2 linked regions of the Piscinibacter gummiphilus genome follow. The protein of the gene in region 2 binds, or shares a complex with, the protein of the main gene of each other region. Links are inferred from orthologs where the notes say so. Each region holds a gene or a part of one and is shown on either strand. Other genes may lie near its edges.

Region 1 (8,336 bases), 3.8 Mb from region 2 along the record:
TGACCTTCTTGTCCGACACCGCCTCGCTCACACCCATGTTGAGCGTGATCTTGGTCAGGCGCGGCACTTCCATGCTGGATTTGTAGCCGAACTTCGCGGTGAGGTCGGCCACCACCTTTTCGCGGTAGAACTGTTGCAGACGAGCCATGACGGACCTCTTATGCCTTGATTTCTTCGCCGCTCGACTTGAAGACGCGAACCGCCTTCTCCTTCGTCTTGCGGGACTGCTGCTCGCTTTCGCTCAGCAGCTTGAAGCCGACGCGGTCGGCCTTGCCGGTCGCCGGGTTGTAGATGGCGACGTTCGACTGATGGATCGAGAGGGTCTTGTCGACCACACCACCCGTCGTACCCTTCATCGGGTTCGGCTTGACGTGTTTCTTCACGACGTTCACGCCTTCGACGACGATGCGATCGTCATCGACACGCGACACGACCGCGCCGCGCTTGCCCTTGTCGCGACCCGTCAACACGATGACTTGGTCGCCTTTGCGAATCTTGTTCATAAGCTGTCCTTCAACCGGCTCGATGCTGACCTGGTGGCCCGGCGAATTAGAGAACCTCGGGGGCCAGCGACACGATCTTCATGAAGCGCTCGGTACGCAGTTCACGCGTGACCGGGCCGAAGATGCGGGTGCCGATGGGTTCGAGCTTGGCGTTGAGCAGCACGGCGGCATTGCCGTCGAACTTCACCAGCGAACCGTCTTGACGACGGACGCCCTTGGCCGTACGCACGACCACGGCGCTGTAGATTTCGCCCTTCTTGACGCGGCCACGCGGCGCAGCTTCTTTGATGCTGACCTTGATGACGTCGCCAATACCGGCGTAACGACGCTTGGAACCGCCGAGCACCTTGATGCACATGACGGACTTCGCACCAGTGTTGTCCGCGACGTCGAGCCGCGATTGCATTTGAATCATGTTCAGTCCCCAACTTGGCCACAAACGCTTCCATGACCACCATGGAAGCCGCTGCGATCAGTCTTGGGCCCGTCAGATCGCCTCGAGGAGGTTCACTGTTTGGGCGGAGCCGACGCCGACATGCACCGTTAGCAGGGCAGGCAGAGCAGCCCAACTGATGCAGCCGGAAATTCGGCGAAGCTTTGGATTGTGCACCGGGTAGAGAGACCTGTCAACAGTCTTTCTCACCCGAATGCGAAAACAAGGTGCCGGAGCACCCTGCCCGGCCCGGCCATCCCGCCAGGCCCCCGGCCGATCAGCCCTTGAGCTGAGCCGCCTGCTTGAGCATCGTGTCGGCGTCGCTGACCTCGAACTTGCCCGGAGCCTCGATGTTGAGCGTGCGGACCACGCCGTCCTGCACGAGCATCGAGTAGCGCTGCGAGCGCACGCCCATGCCGCGGGCGGTCAGGTCGAGCGTCAGGCCGGTGGCCTTCGTGAACTCGGCACTGCCGTCGGCCATCATGCGCACGGCATCGGCCGTCTTCTGCTCGCGGCCCCAGGCGCCCATGACGAAGGCATCGTTCACCGAAACGCACCACACCTCATCCACGCCGACCGCCTTCAACTCGGCGGCACGCTTCACGTAACCCGGCACGTGCTGCGCGGAGCAGGTGGGCGTGAACGCCCCCGGCAGCGCGAAGATCGCGACTGTCTTGCCGGCCGTGGCCTTTTCCACGTCGAAGCTGTTCGGGCCCAGCGAGCACCCGTTGCCCTCGACTTCGATGAATTCCTGCAGTGCCCCTGCGGGCAGCTTGTCGCCAACTTTCAACATGGTGCGCTCCTGAACCTGTGCAATGAAAAACGGCCGGCCACCGAAGACTCGGTGAACCGACCGTGATGATGCCTCGTGCCGCGGAAACCCTCCGGAGAGGTTTCCCGCAAGCCGGGCGTCGATCAGACCTCGCGGGCCTTCTCGACCAGACGGGTGACCGTCCAGGCCTTCGTCTTCGAGATCGGACGGCATTCCGAGATCTCGACGACGTCGCCCATCTTGTACTCGCCCTTTTCGTCGTGCGCGTGGTACTTGCTGGTCTTGGCAACGATCTTGCCGTACAGCTCGTGCTTCGTGCGACGCTCGACGAGCACCGTGATCGACTTGCTGCGCTTGTCGCTCACGACGCGGCCGATGAGGGTACGCGTGTTCTTCTCAGTGGCTTGCGTGGCGCTCATTTCGCGGCCTCCTTCTTCTTCTGAGCCAGGATGGTCTTGGCGCGCGCGATGTCACGACGGGTGTTGCCAAGCGTCGTGTGGTTCGTGAGCTGCTGCGTGGCCTTCTGCATGCGCAGGCCGAAGTGGGCCTTCAGGAGGTCGGCGACCTCCTTTTCGAGGCCGGCGACGTCCTTGGCGCGGAGTTCAGATGCTTTCATGTCGTTCTCCGTGCGGGCTCAAGCGCCCACCTGGCGGGACACGAAGGTGGTGCTCAGCGGCAGCTTGGCCGAGGCCAGCTTGAACGCTTCGCGGGCCAGCTCTTCAGGCACGCCGTTGATTTCGTAGAGCACCTTGCCCGGCTGGATCTCAGCCACGTAGTACTCGGGGTTGCCCTTGCCGTTACCCATCCGGACTTCGGCGGGCTTCTGCGAGATGGGCTTGTCCGGGAAGATGCGGATGAAGATGCGGCCACCGCGCTTGATGTGACGCGAGATCGCCCGACGAGCGGCTTCGATCTGGCGAGCGGTGATGCGGCCGCGCTCCGTGGCCTTCAGGCCGAAGTCGCCGAACGACACTGCGGCGCCACGGGTGGCGACGCCGGTGTTACGGCCCTTCTGTTCCTTGCGGTATTTTCTGCGTGCGGGTTGCAGCATGCTTATTCTCCTTTGCCTTCGCCGCCAGCGGCTGCGTCAGGGCCCGGGGCCTTGCGCACGCGCTTCACGGCGGCGGTCTTCGCGCCATCACCAGCCGGTGCGGCGGCTGCAGGGGCAGCGCCATCACGGGGACCACGGTCGCCACCCGGGCGGCCACGGCCACCCGGAGCGCCCGGACGGTCGCCGGGACGCGCGTTGCGGCGCGGACGGCGATCATCCTCGGCACCCGGCGGGGTGGCGAGCGTGGGCGCTTCGCCATTGGCGAGGCGGTCACCACGGTAGACCCAGCACTTCACGCCGATGATGCCGTAGGTCGTCTTGGCTTCGGAGAAGCCATAGTCGATGTCGGCCTTCAGCGTGTGGAGGGGCACGCGACCTTCGCGGTACCACTCGCAACGTGCGATTTCGATGCCGTTCAGGCGGCCCGACGACATCAGCTTGATGCCTTGGGCGCCCAGGCGCATCGCGTTCTGCATGGCGCGCTTCATGGCGCGACGGAACATGATGCGCTTTTCCAGCTGCTGCGTGATGCTGTCGGCGATCAGCTGTGCATCGACTTCAGGCTTGCGCACTTCTTCGATGTTGACAGCGACCGGCACGCCGAGGCGGCGGGTCAGCTCGGCCTTCAGGTTCTCGATGTCCTCGCCCTTCTTGCCGATCACGACGCCCGGACGAGCCGAGAAGATCGTGATGCGCGCGTTCTTGGCGGGGCGCTCGATCAGGATGCGCGAGACGGCCGCGCTCTTGAGCTTCGCCTTCAGGTATTCGCGAACCTTCAGGTCTTCGGCCAGCATGGTGGCGAAGTTGGCGTTCGACGCGTACCAGCGCGACGCCCAGTTGCGCGTCACCGGCAGGCGGAACCCGGTGGGGTGAATCTTTTGTCCCATGGTGCTATGCGCCTCAGTTGCCGACAGTGATGTAGATGTGGGCGGTGGGCTTGCTGATGCGGTTGCCGCGGCCCTTGGCGCGCGCGGAGAAACGCTTCAGCGTGGCACCTTGCTCCACAAAGATCGTCTTGACCTTGAGCTCGTCGATGTCAGCGCCATCGTTGTGCTCGGCGTTGGCGATCGCGGACTCGAGGGCCTTCTTGATGATGCCGGCAGCCTTCTTGGGGGTGAACGTCAGGATGTTGAGCGCCTGGTCCACCTTCTTGCCGCGGACGAGGTCAGCCACCAGCCGACCCTTGTCGGCAGAGAGGCGGACACCGCGAACGATTGAACGGGTTTCCATCGTCATTCCTTATTTCTTGGCCTTCTTGTCGGCCGGGTGCCCCTTGAACGTGCGCGTGAGCGCAAATTCGCCGAGCTTGTGGCCGACCATCTGGTCGGTGACATACACGGGGACGTGCTGCTTGCCGTTGTGCACGGCAATCGTCACACCGATGAAATCCGGAAGGATGGTCGAACGACGCGACCAGGTCTTGATCGGCTTCTTGTCCTTCGTGGCGACAGCCTTCTCGACCTTGGCCTGAAGGTGATGGTCGACGAACGGACCTTTTTTGAGCGAACGGGTCATTGTGGCGGCCCCTTACTTCTTGCGACGCGAAACGATGAACGTCTGCGTGCGCTTGTTGTTGCGAGTGCGGTAGCCCTTGGTGAGGGTGTTCCACGGCGACACAGGCGCCTGGCCCTCGCCGGTACGGCCTTCACCACCACCGTGCGGGTGATCCACCGGGTTCATGGCAACGCCACGGACCGTCGGGCGGATGCCCTTCCAACGGATCGCACCGGCCTTGCCGTACTGGCGCAGGCTGTGCTCTTCGTTCGACACTTCGCCGATCGTGGCGCGGCAGTCGATGTGGATCTTGCGCACTTCACCCGAGCGCAGGCGAACCTGCGCGTACGTGCCTTCACGGGCCAGCAGCGTGGTCGACGTGCCCGCCGAACGCGCGATCTGGGCACCCTTGCCGGGCAGCAGTTCGATGCAGTGGATGATCGAACCCACCGGGATGTTGCGGATCGGCAGCGTGTTGCCAGCCTTGATCGGCGCTTCGGCGCCGCTCAGGACGGTGGAACCCACTTCAAGACCGCGCGGGGCGATGATGTAGCGGCGCTCGCCGTCGGCGTAGCACACCAGCGCGATGTGCGCCGTGCGGTTCGGGTCGTACTCGATGCGCTCGACCTTCGCGGGGATACCATCCTTGTTGCGCACGAAGTCGACGACACGGTAGTGGTGCTTGTGACCACCGCCCTTGTGGCGGATCGTGATGTGGCCGTTGTTGTTGCGGCCGGCGTGCTGGAACTGCGGCTCCAGCAGCGACGCTTCAGGCTTGCCCTTGTGGAGGTGCTTGTGCACCACCTTCACCACGGCACGGCGGCCGGGCGACGTCGGTTTGACTTTGATGACGGCCATTACGCGGCCTCCCCGGAGAAGTTGAGCTCCTGGCCAGCCTTCAGCGACACGTACGCCTTCTTGACGTGGTCGCGGCGGCCGATGGAACGGCCGAAGCGCTTGACCTTGCCCTTTTGCACCACGGTCTGGACGGACTCGACTTCGACCTTGAACAGCAGTTCAACGGCGGCCTTGATTTCAGGCTTGGTCGCGTCGCGCAGGACCTTGAACAACACCTGGTTGTTCTTCTCGGCAACGGAAGTGGCTTTTTCGGAAACGATCGGCGCCACCAGCACCTGGGCCAGACGGCCCTCATCATGCTTCACGGTGCTCATCCCAGCATCTCCTTGAGTTGCTCGATCGCACCCTTCGTCACGAGCACCTTCTTGAAGTGCACGAGCGACAGCGGATCGGCGTAGCGCGGCTCGACCACGAGGACGTTGGCGAGGTTGCGCGAAGCCAGCAGCAGGTTGTCGTCGAGCTGGTCGGCGATGACCAGCACGGATTCGAGGCCCATGGCCTTGAACTTGGCAGCCAGCAGCTTGGTCTTCGGGGCATCGACCGTCAGCGAGTCGACGACGGCCAGGCGGCCTTCGCGAGCGAGCTGCGAGAAGATGGCGGCCATGCCGGCGCGGTACATCTTCTTGTTGATCTTCTGCGTGAAGTTCTCGTCGGGCATGTTCGGGAAAATCCGACCACCCCCGCGCCACAGCGGCGACGACGACATACCGGCGCGGGCGCGGCCCGTGCCCTTTTGACGCCACGGCTTCTTCGTGGTGTGCTTGACCTGTTCGCGGTCCTTCTGGGCGCGCGTGCCTTGGCGAGCATTCGCCTGGTACGCGACGACGACCTGGTGGACCAGCGCTTCGTTGTAATCACGGCCGAACACGGTGTCCGGCGCGTCGACCTTCGACGAAGCCTGACCTTGTTCGTTCAGGAGCTCGAGCTGCATCAGTTGGCTCCTTCTTTCTTCGCCTTGACCTTGACCGCGGGGCTGACGACCACGTGGCCGTTCTTGGCACCCGGCACGGCGCCGCGCACCAGCAGCAGCTGGCGGGCTTCGTCGATGCGGACGATGTCGAGGTTCTGGATGGTCTTGGTCACGTCACCGCGGTGGCCGGACATCTTCTTGCCCGGGAACACGCGACCCGGATCCTGGGCCATCGAGATCGAGCCCGGCACGTTGTGCGAACGGCTGTTGCCGTGCGACGCGCGCTGCGAGCCGAAGTTGTGGCGCTTGATCGTGCCGGTGAAGCCCTTGCCGATCGAGGTGCCCTGCACGTCGACGAGCTGGCCCACGGCGAACGTGGTCACGGGGACTTGCGCGCCGGGCTTGAAGCCAGCGGCGACATCAGCGGCGACACGGAACTCCTTCAGGAGTTCGCCAGCTTCGACACCCGCCTTGGCGAGGTGGCCGGCTTCCGGCTTGCTGACGCGGGATGCCTTGCGGGCACCGAACGCCACCTGGACGGCAGCGTAGCCGTCGGTCTCTGCGGTTTTGACCTGGGTCACACGGTTGTTCGACACGTCGAGCACCGTCACGGGCACGGCGTCGCCGTCGTCCGTGAAGATGCGCATCATGCCCACCTTGCGGCCCAGCAATCCGAGGCGATTGCTAAGACTCATGGTTTTTCTCCAGCCCCTTGCGGAGCCTTTGTTTCACATCCCCGACATCGATTGGTCGGGCTGACTTCTTGGCGTACCCCCCGAAAGGAGCCGCCAAATGGGTTTCGCAACCCACGAGTTCACACCCGTGGATTGCGGAAAGCCTGCGAGTGTAGCAGATGAAGCGCGCTTTGCAACGCGCCCCACCGGCGACACGGTATTACTGCAGCTTGATCTCGACGTCGACGCCGGCCGGCAGGTCGAGTTTCATCAGCGCGTCGACCGTCTTGTCGGTCGGATCGACGATGTCCATCAGACGCTGGTGCGTGCGGATCTCGAACTGGTCGCGCGAGGTCTTGTTGACGTGCGGCGAACGCAGGATGTCGAAGCGCTGCATGCGGGTCGGCAGGGGCACGGGACCACGGACGATCGCGCCGGTGCGCTTGGCGGTGTCGACGATTTCCAGGGCCGATTGGTCGATCAGCTTGTAATCGAAGGCCTTCAGGCGGATGCGGATCTTTTGCTTTTGCATGATGTTTCCTTAAAGAGCGATGCGGCCCGCCATTCCGGGGGGCCGCGATGAGAAGGCCTGGACCCGCGGACTCACCGCGAACCGGGCCCCATCACACAAAGTGGATCAGGCGAGGATCTTGGCAACCACGCCGGCGCCGACGGTGCGGCCACCTTCACGGATGGCGAAGCGCAGGCCTTCTTCCATCGCGATCGGGGCGATCAGCTTCACGGTGATGCTGACGTTGTCGCCAGGCATGACCATTTCCTTGTCGGCCGGCAGCTCCACGGCACCGGTCACGTCCGTCGTGCGGAAGTAGAACTGCGGGCGGTAGTTGTTGAAGAACGGCGTGTGACGGCCACCCTCTTCCTTCGACAGCACGTAGATCTCGGCCGTGAAGTGGGTGTGCGGCTTCACGCTGCCCGGCTTGCACAGCACTTGGCCGCGCTCGACGTCTTCACGCTTCGTGCCGCGCAGCAGGATGCCCACGTTGTCGCCAGCTTGACCTTGGTCCAGCAGCTTGCGGAACATTTCCACGCCCGTGCAGGTCGTCTTCTGCGTGTCGCGGATGCCCACGATCTCGATTTCTTCGCCGACCTTGATGATGCCGCGCTCGACGCGACCCGTCACCACCGTGCCACGACCCGAGATCGAGAACACGTCTTCCACCGGCATCAGGAAGGCGCCGTCAACGGCACGTTCCGGCGTCGGGATGTAGGTGTCCAGCGCTTCGGCCAGCTTCAGGATCGCGCCTTCGCCCAGCTCGCCCTTGTCGCCTTCCATGGCCAGCTTCGCCGAGCCCTTGACGATCGGGGTGTTGTCGCCCGGGAAGTCGTACTTGTCCAGGAGCTCGCGCACTTCCATTTCGACCAGCTCGAGCAGCTCGGCGTCGTCGACCATGTCGCACTTGTTCAGGAACACGATGATGTAAGGCACGCCCACCTGGCGGGCCAGCAGGATGTGCTCACGGGTCTGGGGCATCGGGCCGTCAGCGGCCGAGCACACCAGGATCGCGCCGTCCATCTGGGCAGCACCCGTGATCATGTTCTTCACATAGTCGGCGTGGCCCGGGCAGTCCACGTGAGCGTAGTGGCGGTTGGCCGTCTCGTACTCGACGTGCGCGGTGTTGA
Region 2 (8,474 bases):
TGCGCGCAGCACCGCGTCGTCCCATTCCTTCACGCCGCTGCTCTTGACGAGGCGGCTGCCGGTGATGGTGCCGTCCGGACCCTGGCGCACCTCGACCTCGGCCGTGGGGTTGCCGTTGAGTTCGGACGTGAACGTGATGTTGGGCTCGATGGCGCCCCGGATGCGGCCGGCGTAGGTGGAGGAGGGCCCCGACGTCACCGCGCCCTGACCGGTGGGTGAACCATTGGCGGCGCCACCGGCCTGCTTGATGATGCGATCGAGCTGCTCCTGGCGCTGCTTGTCGAGCTGGGCCTGCTGGCGGGCGGCGTCCTGCTTCTTCTTCTCGGCGAGCTTCTTCTCTTCGGCCTTCTTGTCCTCGGCCTCGCGCTTCTGCTTCTCGAGCTTTTCCTTGCGTTCCTGTTCCTGCTGCTCGCGGAGCTTTTCCTCCTTCTCCTTCTGCAGCTTCTCCTTGCGCGCCTTTTCCTTCTCGATCGCGATCTGCGGATCGGGGGCGGGCTTCGGGGGCGGCGGAGCTTCGACCGGCTTCTGCACCGGCTCGGGCCGGGGTTCGGGCTTCGGCGGTTCCGGGGCCGGCTCAGGCTCGACCGGGGGCGCGCCGCGCGCGGCGATCTGCGGCACGGCCGACCACAGCTCGGCCTCGACCCCGGCGGGGTCGCTCGAGCTCCAGTTGACGCTGAAGGTGATCGCGATGACGAGCAGCACGTGGGCCGCGATGGCCAGCATCAGGCCCTTGCCCATGCCGGCGGGCTGGCGGGGCAGCAGGTCGTCGCGGTTCAGGACGGGGTGCTGCATGTCCTGCATCGGCTGGTGGCGGGACTCAAACACCGGTGGTCTTCACGGCGAGGCCGACGCGTTGCACACCGGCGCGCTGCAGCGCATCCATGGTCTTGACCACGAGTTCGTACTTGACGGAGCGGTCGGCGGAGATCACCACCGGCGTGTTGTCGTCGCCGCCCTGCAGCGACACCACGCGCTGGCGTAGGTTGCTCATCGTGGCGGTGCCGTTCTCCTTGTTGTCGAGGCGCAGCTTCATGGTCTCGTCCTTCGCGATCACGACCTCGATCACGTGCTGCGGCTGCTGCTTGCTCTTGCCCACGGTGGGCAGGTCGACCACGCCCGGCGTGATGAGCGGGGCGCTGACCATGAAAATGATCAGCAGCACGAGCATCACGTCGATGAACGGGACCATGTTCATCTCGGCGATGGTGCGGCGGCGCGAGCCGCGTCCGGCGACGGCGGGCATGGTTCAGCGTCCCATCGAGGCCGGCACGGTGGCGGCGGCCGGGGCGGGCTGGCCGGCGTTGCGCTGCAGGATGTTGGAGAACTCCTCGGTGAAGGTGTCCATCTGCATGGCGATGCGGTCGATGTCGCGCGCGAAGCGGTTGTACGCGATCACGGCGGGGATGGCGGCGAACAGGCCGATGGCGGTGGCCACGAGCGCCTCGGCGATGCCGGGGGCCACGGTGGCGAGCGACACCTGCTGGAGGTTCGACAGGCCCACGAAGGCGTGCATGATGCCCCAGACGGTGCCGAAGAGGCCCACGTACGGCGACACCGAACCCACGGTGGCGAGGAACGAGAGGTTGGACTCGACGGTGTCGAGCTCGCGCTGCAGGCTGGCGCGCATGGCGCGGCGGGAACCATCGAGCAGGGCGGACGGGTCGACCACGCGGCGCTCGCGCAGTTTCATGAACTCGCGCATGCCCGACGCGAAGATGCGTTCCATGGGGGCGCCGTTGGTGCGCTGGGCGGCGTCGCTGTAGAGGTCGTTGAGGTTGCGCCCGGTCCAGAAGTCACGCTCGAACTCCTCGTTGGTGCTGCGCACCTTGCGCAGGCCGAAGAGCTTGCCGAAGATCACCGTCCAGCTGGCGAGCGACGTGAGCAGCAGGCCGGCCATCACGAGCTTGACGACGAAGCTCGCGTTCATGATCAGCGAGACGATGGAAAAATCCTGGTTCATTCGGGCGGTGTCCTGGCTCGGGGAATGCGACGGTCAGACGCCGGGGGCGTGGCGCGGGTTCCGTGGAAAAGGTCCGATTATCGCGGTCCCACGGCCAGACCCTCCAGCAACTCGGCGGGAATGCGGCGGGGTTTGAAACTGTCGGTATCGACGCAGCCGATGCGGATCTCGCCTTCGGCCAGGCGCTCGCCGCCGCGCCAGGCCACCTGGGCGATGTCCATCGACGCACGGCCGGCCTCGCGCACCTCGACGGTGACCCGCAGCTGGTCGTCGAGCCGGGCGGGGCGCAGGTAGCGCACGCGGGTGTCGGCCACCACGAACATCACGCGCTGGTTCGCGCGCAGGGTTTCCTGCTCGAAGCCGCGGGCGCGCAGCCACTCGGTGCGGGCGCGTTCGAAGAACTTCAGGTAGTTGGCGTAGAAGACGACGCCGCCGGCGTCGGTGTCTTCCCAGTAGATGCGCAGGGTGTGCGCGAAGGTGGAGTCTGGGGTCATGGGTGCGGTGCGGTCGGCATGATGCCGTCCCGACCGCGGATTATGGCAAGACCCGCTTGTAGACCGGGCCCCAGGACGGGTGGCCCTGCTCGGAGCGGCTCAGCGCGAAGGCCGGATCGGCCTTGCGGGCTTCGCGGAAGGCGTTCTCGCACAGCGGCACGCGGTTGCTGGTGCAGTAGATGAACGCGAGGTACTTCTGCGCGGCCGCCATGTCCTTCGCGGACACGAGCCCGGCCTGCAGCGCGGCGTTGAGCTGCTTCTCGGACTCGGCGTACTGGCCGTCCTCGTACGTGCGGATGCCCGCCAGCAGGGCCTTCTCGGCCGGGCGGGCCGTCACGTCGAGCAGGCCGACCGGGGCCTGCGGCGGTTGCGCGCAGCCCGCGGCGAGCATGAGCACCGCGGTGGAGAGCGACAGCAGCAGGGTCTTGGTCATGATCCGAATCGGTGTTTCACGTTGACGGGTTGGCCCGAGACCACGTTGACGGTGGCCGTGAACGGCGGGAATTCGTCGTTGCGGATCACCACGGTGTGGCGGCCTTCGGGCAGGTTGAGTTCGTTGAGCGGCGGGGCGGTACCGACCGAGCGGCCATCCACCTCGACGTTGCCCCACGGGCTGACGGCGATGCGCACGGTGCCGGTGGCGGCCACGGCCGGCGTGGCGGCCTTTTCGGCGCGTTCGCGGGCCTCGCGGGCGCGGCGCTCCTTGGCGGTTTCCTTCGGCGGCTTGGCGGGCTTGGCCTGGGCGACGTCGGCCGCCGGGGGCTTCACGGCCGGGGTGGCGGGCGCCGGAGGTGTGAGCTTGACCGTGGGCAGCGGCGTTTCGGCCGCGGGCGTGGCGGGGACCGCGGTGTTGGCGGCCACGAGGTTCGGGGCGGCGGGGGCCGGGCCGGCGGCCGGCGCCGGATCGGGCAGCGGTGGCACCGCGGAAGCGGGCTCGGCGGCGGCGACCTGCTCGGCGGCCACGGGGGCCGGTGCGGGCTCGGCGGGCGGCGGCGCTTCGGCCGGCGCGGGCTGCGCGGCGGACGCGGTGGGCAACGCGGCCTGCAGGGCCTCGGCCCCGGTGCCGTGCGAGGTGAAGGACCACCAGGCCGCGCCCGCGATGGCGAGGCCCGCGACCCCGGCGGCGGCCCAGGCCAGGCGACGTTTCGACGCGGCGGCGGGGGCTTCGGGGGCCTCGGCATCCTGCTGGGGATGTTCCTCGAGCCAGTGGCGCAGTTCGCGGGACAGCGACCGGGCCGAGCTGAACCGGTCGTCGCGGTTCTTCTGCATGGCGCGGGCAGCGATCTCGGAGAGTGCCTTCGGCACGGTGGCGTCCACCTCGTGCGCGGCCGGCGGTTCGTACTCGAGCACCGAACCGGTGATCTCGGACAGCGTGCTGCCGCGGAACGGGCGCACGTCGGTCAGCAGTTCGTACAGCACCACGCCGAGCGAGAAGACGTCGGTGCGGCGGTCGACGGTGTCGCCGCGGATCTGCTCGGGCGACATGTAGTACGGCGAGCCGCCGACCAGGTCGCCGTCGCCCTGCGCATCGTGCTGGTGCGCGACGCGGGCGATGCCGAAGTCGAGCACGCGCGGCTGCGTGCGCCCGACCATGAAGATGTTGGCGGGCTTGATGTCCCGGTGCACCACACCCTTCGAGTGGGCGTAGGCGAGGGCGTCGGCGACGCGGCGGATCACGAGTGCGGCCTGCGTGGGCGTGGGCCGCCAGCCTTCGAGGCGCAGCTGGCGCAGGTCACGGCCGCGCAGCAGTTCCATCGCGATGTACGGGCCCTGCTCGCTGACGCCGGCGTCGAACACCGTGACGATGTGCGGGTGGCTCAGGCCGCCGGCGGCGCGGGCCTCGTTGAGGAACAGGGCGTTGAACGAATCGCGCTCGTCGGCCGAGATCTCGAGGTTCAGCGTCTTGATGGCGATGAGGCGCGACAGCAGCGGGTCGTGCGCGGCGTAGACGCGGCCGAGGCCACCCTCGCCGATCTGGTACTTGAGGGCGTAGCGGCCGATGTGGCCGATGGTGGAGAGCTGGTCGGTGGCGACGACGGCCTTCGCGGGCTGGGTGCCGGGTTGGCTTTCAGGGTCGCCGTTGGGGCTGGCGTAGGTGCGCGCGGCCGGCGTGGCGGACAGACCCAGGTCCGTGTCGCTCCACGGCGCGGAGTCCGGGGCGGATGTCGCGTCGGCAGGGGCTGGCAGGGACGGTTCGGGCTCGGGTCCAGACATGGAAGTGCAAAGGGCGTGGTCCAGCGACCACCACGAACCGAGCTTAGTGCAATGTGCCCGGGCCATGGCACCAAAAAGCACCGGCTTCGTTGATTTCGTAACACACCGACACGAAACACGACGACCTGCAAGGACTTCGATGCGCCTGCCCCACGGAGGGGTGTGAAAAAAGTCCAGCGGCCTCGCAGAGGCCTGGGACAAAAAAGTCCAGGGGCCTCGGGAGGCGCCTGGACTGGTTCGCGACAGCAGCGTGGTTTCCGGGTCAGCGCCTCGAGGCCTTGAAGGCTTCGACTTCGACGGCACGCAGGTCCACGGCGGCCTTGTCGAGCACGCCGTTCACGTACTTGTGGCCGTCGGTGCCGCCGAAGCTCTTGGCGAGCTCCACGGCCTCGTTGATGGCGACCTTGTACGGGATGTCGATGCAGTGCTTGAGTTCGTACGCACCGATCATCAGCACGCCGTGCTCGATGGGGGACAGCAGATTCGTCTGGCGGTCGACGTGGCGCTTGAGCACGCCGTCGAGGTCCGCGGCTTCGGCGATGCAGCCGTGCAGCAGCGCCTCGAAGTGGGCGGGGTCGCACTTCTCGAAGCCCTCCTGCTCGCGCATGTGGGCGTCGATCACGGCGGCCTCGGTGCCCGAGATCAGCCATTCATAGAGGCCTTGCAGGGCCACCTCGCGCGAGCGGCGGCGGGCCGACTTCGGCGCGGCGGCCTTCGGGGTGCCGCGGGCGGCGGGTTTCTTCTTCGGGGTGTCGGTCACGAAAGGTCTTCCAGCAGATTGGCCATTTCCACGGCCACACGGGCGGCGTCGCGCCCTTTTTCTTCGGCGCGTGCCCACGCCTGTTCCTCGTTCTCGACGGTCAGGATCGCGTTGGCGATGGGCAGCTCGTGGTCGAGGGCGATGCGGGTCACGCCGGCGCCGCTCTCGTTGGCCACGAGTTCGAAGTGGTAGGTCTCGCCGCGGATGATGCAGCCGAGGGCGACGAGGGCGTCGAACCGGCCGCTCTCGGCCATCGCGTTGAGCGCGATGGGCACTTCGAGGGCGCCGGGCACGGTCACGTGCTTGATGTGCTTGGCCGACACGCCCAGCGCCACCAGTTCGTCGATGCACGACGTGGCGAGCTGTTGCGTGAGCTTCTCGTTGAAGCGGGCCTGCACGATGCCGATGCGCAGGTCGGTTCCATCCAGATCGGTGGCCTGGCCCTTGTCAGCAGCTTGCATGGGTGGGGTCCTCGGGAAAAAGGGGTGCGGGGATCACGTCAGGTCACTCGGCCGCGACGAAGCCGGTCACCTCGAGGCCGAAGCCGGTCATGCTCGGCATGCGGCGCGGGCTGCCGAGGAGCTTCATGCGCGAGACGCCGAGTTCGCGGAGGATCTGGGCGCCGACGCCGTAGATGCGCAGGTCCATCTGGCCGCGCGGCGCGGCCGGGGTCTCCTCGACCTGGAGGCGCGACAGCAGCGACTTCGCATCGTCGCCGCAGTTGAGCAGCACCGCGACGCCGCGGCCCGAGGCCTGCAGCGCGGCGAGGGCCTTCGGCAGCGGCCACGAGTGGCCGCAGGCGCCGGCGTCGAGCAGGTCGAGCACCGAGAGCGGTTCGTGCACGCGCACGAGCACCTCGTCGCCCGAGTCGACCGGGCCGTGGCTCAGCGCGAGGTGCACGCCGCCGGTGCGGTCGCGGAACGTGGTGCAGGTGAAGTCGCCCTGGGCGGTGTGCATGACCCGCTGGCCGAGCCGCTCGATGAGCGATTCGTTGCGGCTGCGGTAGCCGATCAGGTCGGCGATGGTGCCGATCTTGAGGCCGTGTTCCTTCGCGAAGACCTCGAGGTCGGGCAGGCGGGCCATGGTGCCGTCGTCCTTCATGATCTCGCAGATCACGGAGGTGGGGCTCAGGCCGGCCATGCCGGCGAGGTCGCAGCCGGCTTCGGTGTGGCCGGCGCGCATGAGCACGCCGCCGTCCTGCGCCTGCAGCGGGAAGATGTGGCCGGGCTGCACCAGGTCGGACGCCTGCGCGTCCTTCGCGACGGCGGCCTGCACGGTGCGGGCGCGGTCGGCGGCGGAGATGCCGGTGGTCACCCCGGTGGCGGCCTCGATCGAGACCGTGAACGCGGTGCCGTGCTGCGTGCCGTTGCGCCGGGTCATGGGCGGCAGCTGGAGCCGCTCGCAGCGCTCGCGCGGGAGCGTGAGGCAGATCAGGCCGCGGCCGAAGCGGGCCATGAAGTTGATGGCCTCGGGCGTCACGTGGTCGGCGGCCAGCACGAGGTCGCCCTCGTTCTCGCGGTCTTCCTCGTCGACGAGGATGACCATGCGGCCGGCGGCCAGTTCGGCGACCAGTTCAGGGATGGGTGAAATCGGCATCCCGGGATTTTAGCCGGAGGGCCTTCAACGCCGCTTCCTCACAACCCGTCATCCCGACGGGCGCCGGGATCCACTGCCGGTGGGGCGCGCCATGGGGACGGTGGACCCCGGCGTTCGCCGGGTGACCGGTGGTGGGTCAGCCCACCGTGCGCAGCGAGAGGATCCGTTCGGTGTATCGCGCGATCTGGTCGATCTCGAGGTTCACCCGGCTGCCCGCCTCCAGCTGGCCCAGCGTGGTGTGTTCCAGCGTGTGGGGGATCAGGTTGATGCTGAACTCGCAGCCGGTGGCACGGTCTTCGGTGCGGTTCACGGTGAGGCTCACGCCGTTGACGGTGATGGAGCCCTTGTAGACGAGGTAGCGGGCGAGGTCGGTCGGGGCTTCGATGCGCAGTTCCCACGATTCGCCCACCGGGGCGAAATGGGTGACGGTGCCGACGCCGTCGACGTGGCCGCTGACCAGGTGGCCGCCCAGGCGGTCGCTGGGACGCAGGGCCTTCTCGAGGTTGACGGGGCCTTCGGTGGCGAGGCCGGCGGTCTTGTCGAGGCTTTCGGCGGAGATGTCGATGGTGAAGCGGCGGACCGCGGGGTCGAAGGTGGTGACCGTCATGCAGGCGCCGTTCAGCGCGATGCTGTCGCCGAGCTGCACGTCGTCGAGGTAGGCCGCGGGGGTCTCGATCGTCAGCCGCTTGCCGTGGGACGGGTCCGCGCCGAGGGCCTCGACGGCGGTGATGCGGCCGAGGCCGGTGATGATGCCTGTGAACATGGTGGTGGGTCGTGAAGGTGGGTCAGGGGCGGGCCAGCACGCGCAGGTCGGTGCCGACACGCTCGACGTCGTGGAACTGTAGCGTCACGGCGTCGCCCAGGTCGGTCAGCGGGCCAAAGGTGGCGAGGTCGCGCCCCCGGCCCAGGAGTTTCGGGGCGAGGTAGACGAGGTATTCGTCGACGAGGCGCTGCTGCGCGAAGGCGCCGCTCAGCGTGCGCCCCGCCTCGACGTGCAGTTCGTTGATGCCGCGCTCGCCCAGCAGGCGCAGCACGGTGGGCAGGTCGACGCGGCCGTCGGGGGCCGGGGCCTCGACGATCTCGGCGCCGCGGGCGCGCAGCGCATCGGCCCGGGCGGCATCGGCGCGGGCGGCGACGATCAGCACGGAGCCCGGGGCGTCGAGGATGCGGGCCTCGGGTGGTGTGGCCAGCTGCGAATCGAGGACCACGCGCAGCGGCTGGCGGGGCGTGTCGACCAGGCGCACGTCGAGGCGCGGGTTGTCGTCGCGCACGGTGCCCACGCCGGTGAGCACGGCGCCCGCGCGGCGGCGCCAGGCGTGGCCGTCGGTGCGGGCCGCTTCGCCGGTGATCCACTGGCTGACGCCGTTCTCGAGGGCCGAGCGCCCGTCGAGGGACACCGCCGCCTTCAGCCGCACCCACGGTCGGCCGCGCTGCATGCGCGAGAAGAAGC

The links.
Region 1: the proteins of nusB (region 2) and rpsJ are in contact, whole or in part, in a solved structure (PDB 3D3B), measured with the Escherichia coli proteins. The link is inferred for Piscinibacter gummiphilus from one-to-one orthologs.

Annotation. Positions count from the first base shown.
Region 1 is NZ_CP015118.1:605,233-613,568, reverse strand. Bases 5,572-8,336 are described here. They hold rpsJ (30S ribosomal protein S10), read right to left. Parts: upstream 7,228-8,336; coding sequence 6,916-7,227; downstream 5,572-6,915. Other genes in these bases: tuf (elongation factor Tu), read right to left, coding at 7,333-8,336; rplC (50S ribosomal protein L3), read right to left, coding at 6,042-6,716; rplD (50S ribosomal protein L4), read right to left, coding at 5,572-6,042. In the rest of the region: rplE (50S ribosomal protein L5), read right to left, coding at 1-148; rplX (50S ribosomal protein L24), read right to left, coding at 159-503; rplN (50S ribosomal protein L14), read right to left, coding at 550-918; A4W93_RS02700 (peroxiredoxin), read right to left, coding at 1,214-1,729; rpsQ (30S ribosomal protein S17), read right to left, coding at 1,852-2,127; rpmC (50S ribosomal protein L29), read right to left, coding at 2,124-2,324; rplP (50S ribosomal protein L16), read right to left, coding at 2,343-2,759; rpsC (30S ribosomal protein S3), read right to left, coding at 2,762-3,646; rplV (50S ribosomal protein L22), read right to left, coding at 3,660-3,989; rpsS (30S ribosomal protein S19), read right to left, coding at 3,999-4,274; rplB (50S ribosomal protein L2), read right to left, coding at 4,287-5,111; rplW (50S ribosomal protein L23), read right to left, coding at 5,111-5,425; more of rplD, read right to left, coding at 5,422-5,571. UniProt on the Escherichia coli protein: Involved in the binding of tRNA to the ribosomes. Part of the processive rRNA transcription and antitermination complex (rrnTAC). The complex forms an RNA-chaperone ring around the RNA exit tunnel of RNA polymerase (RNAP).
Region 2 is NZ_CP015118.1:4,386,430-4,394,903, reverse strand. Bases 3,680-6,582 are described here. They hold nusB (transcription antitermination factor NusB), read right to left. Parts: upstream 5,429-6,582; coding sequence 4,931-5,428; downstream 3,680-4,930. Other genes in these bases: ribBA (bifunctional 3,4-dihydroxy-2-butanone-4-phosphate synthase/GTP cyclohydrolase II), read right to left, coding at 5,933-6,582; ribH (6,7-dimethyl-8-ribityllumazine synthase), read right to left, coding at 5,425-5,889; A4W93_RS30635 (serine/threonine-protein kinase), read right to left, coding at 3,680-4,668. In the rest of the region: A4W93_RS19930 (cell envelope integrity protein TolA), read right to left, coding at 1-792; A4W93_RS19925 (ExbD/TolR family protein), read right to left, coding at 818-1,243; protein TolQ, read right to left, coding at 1,247-1,960; ybgC (tol-pal system-associated acyl-CoA thioesterase), read right to left, coding at 2,038-2,454; A4W93_RS19910 (TssQ family T6SS-associated lipoprotein), read right to left, coding at 2,495-2,887; more of A4W93_RS30635, read right to left, coding at 2,884-3,679; more of ribBA, read right to left, coding at 6,583-7,024; A4W93_RS19885 (riboflavin synthase), read right to left, coding at 7,161-7,787; bifunctional diaminohydroxyphosphoribosylaminopyrimidine deaminase/5-amino-6-(5-phosphoribosylamino)uracil reductase RibD, read right to left, coding at 7,810-8,474. UniProt on the Escherichia coli protein: Part of the processive rRNA transcription and antitermination complex (rrnTAC). The complex forms an RNA-chaperone ring around the RNA exit tunnel of RNA polymerase (RNAP).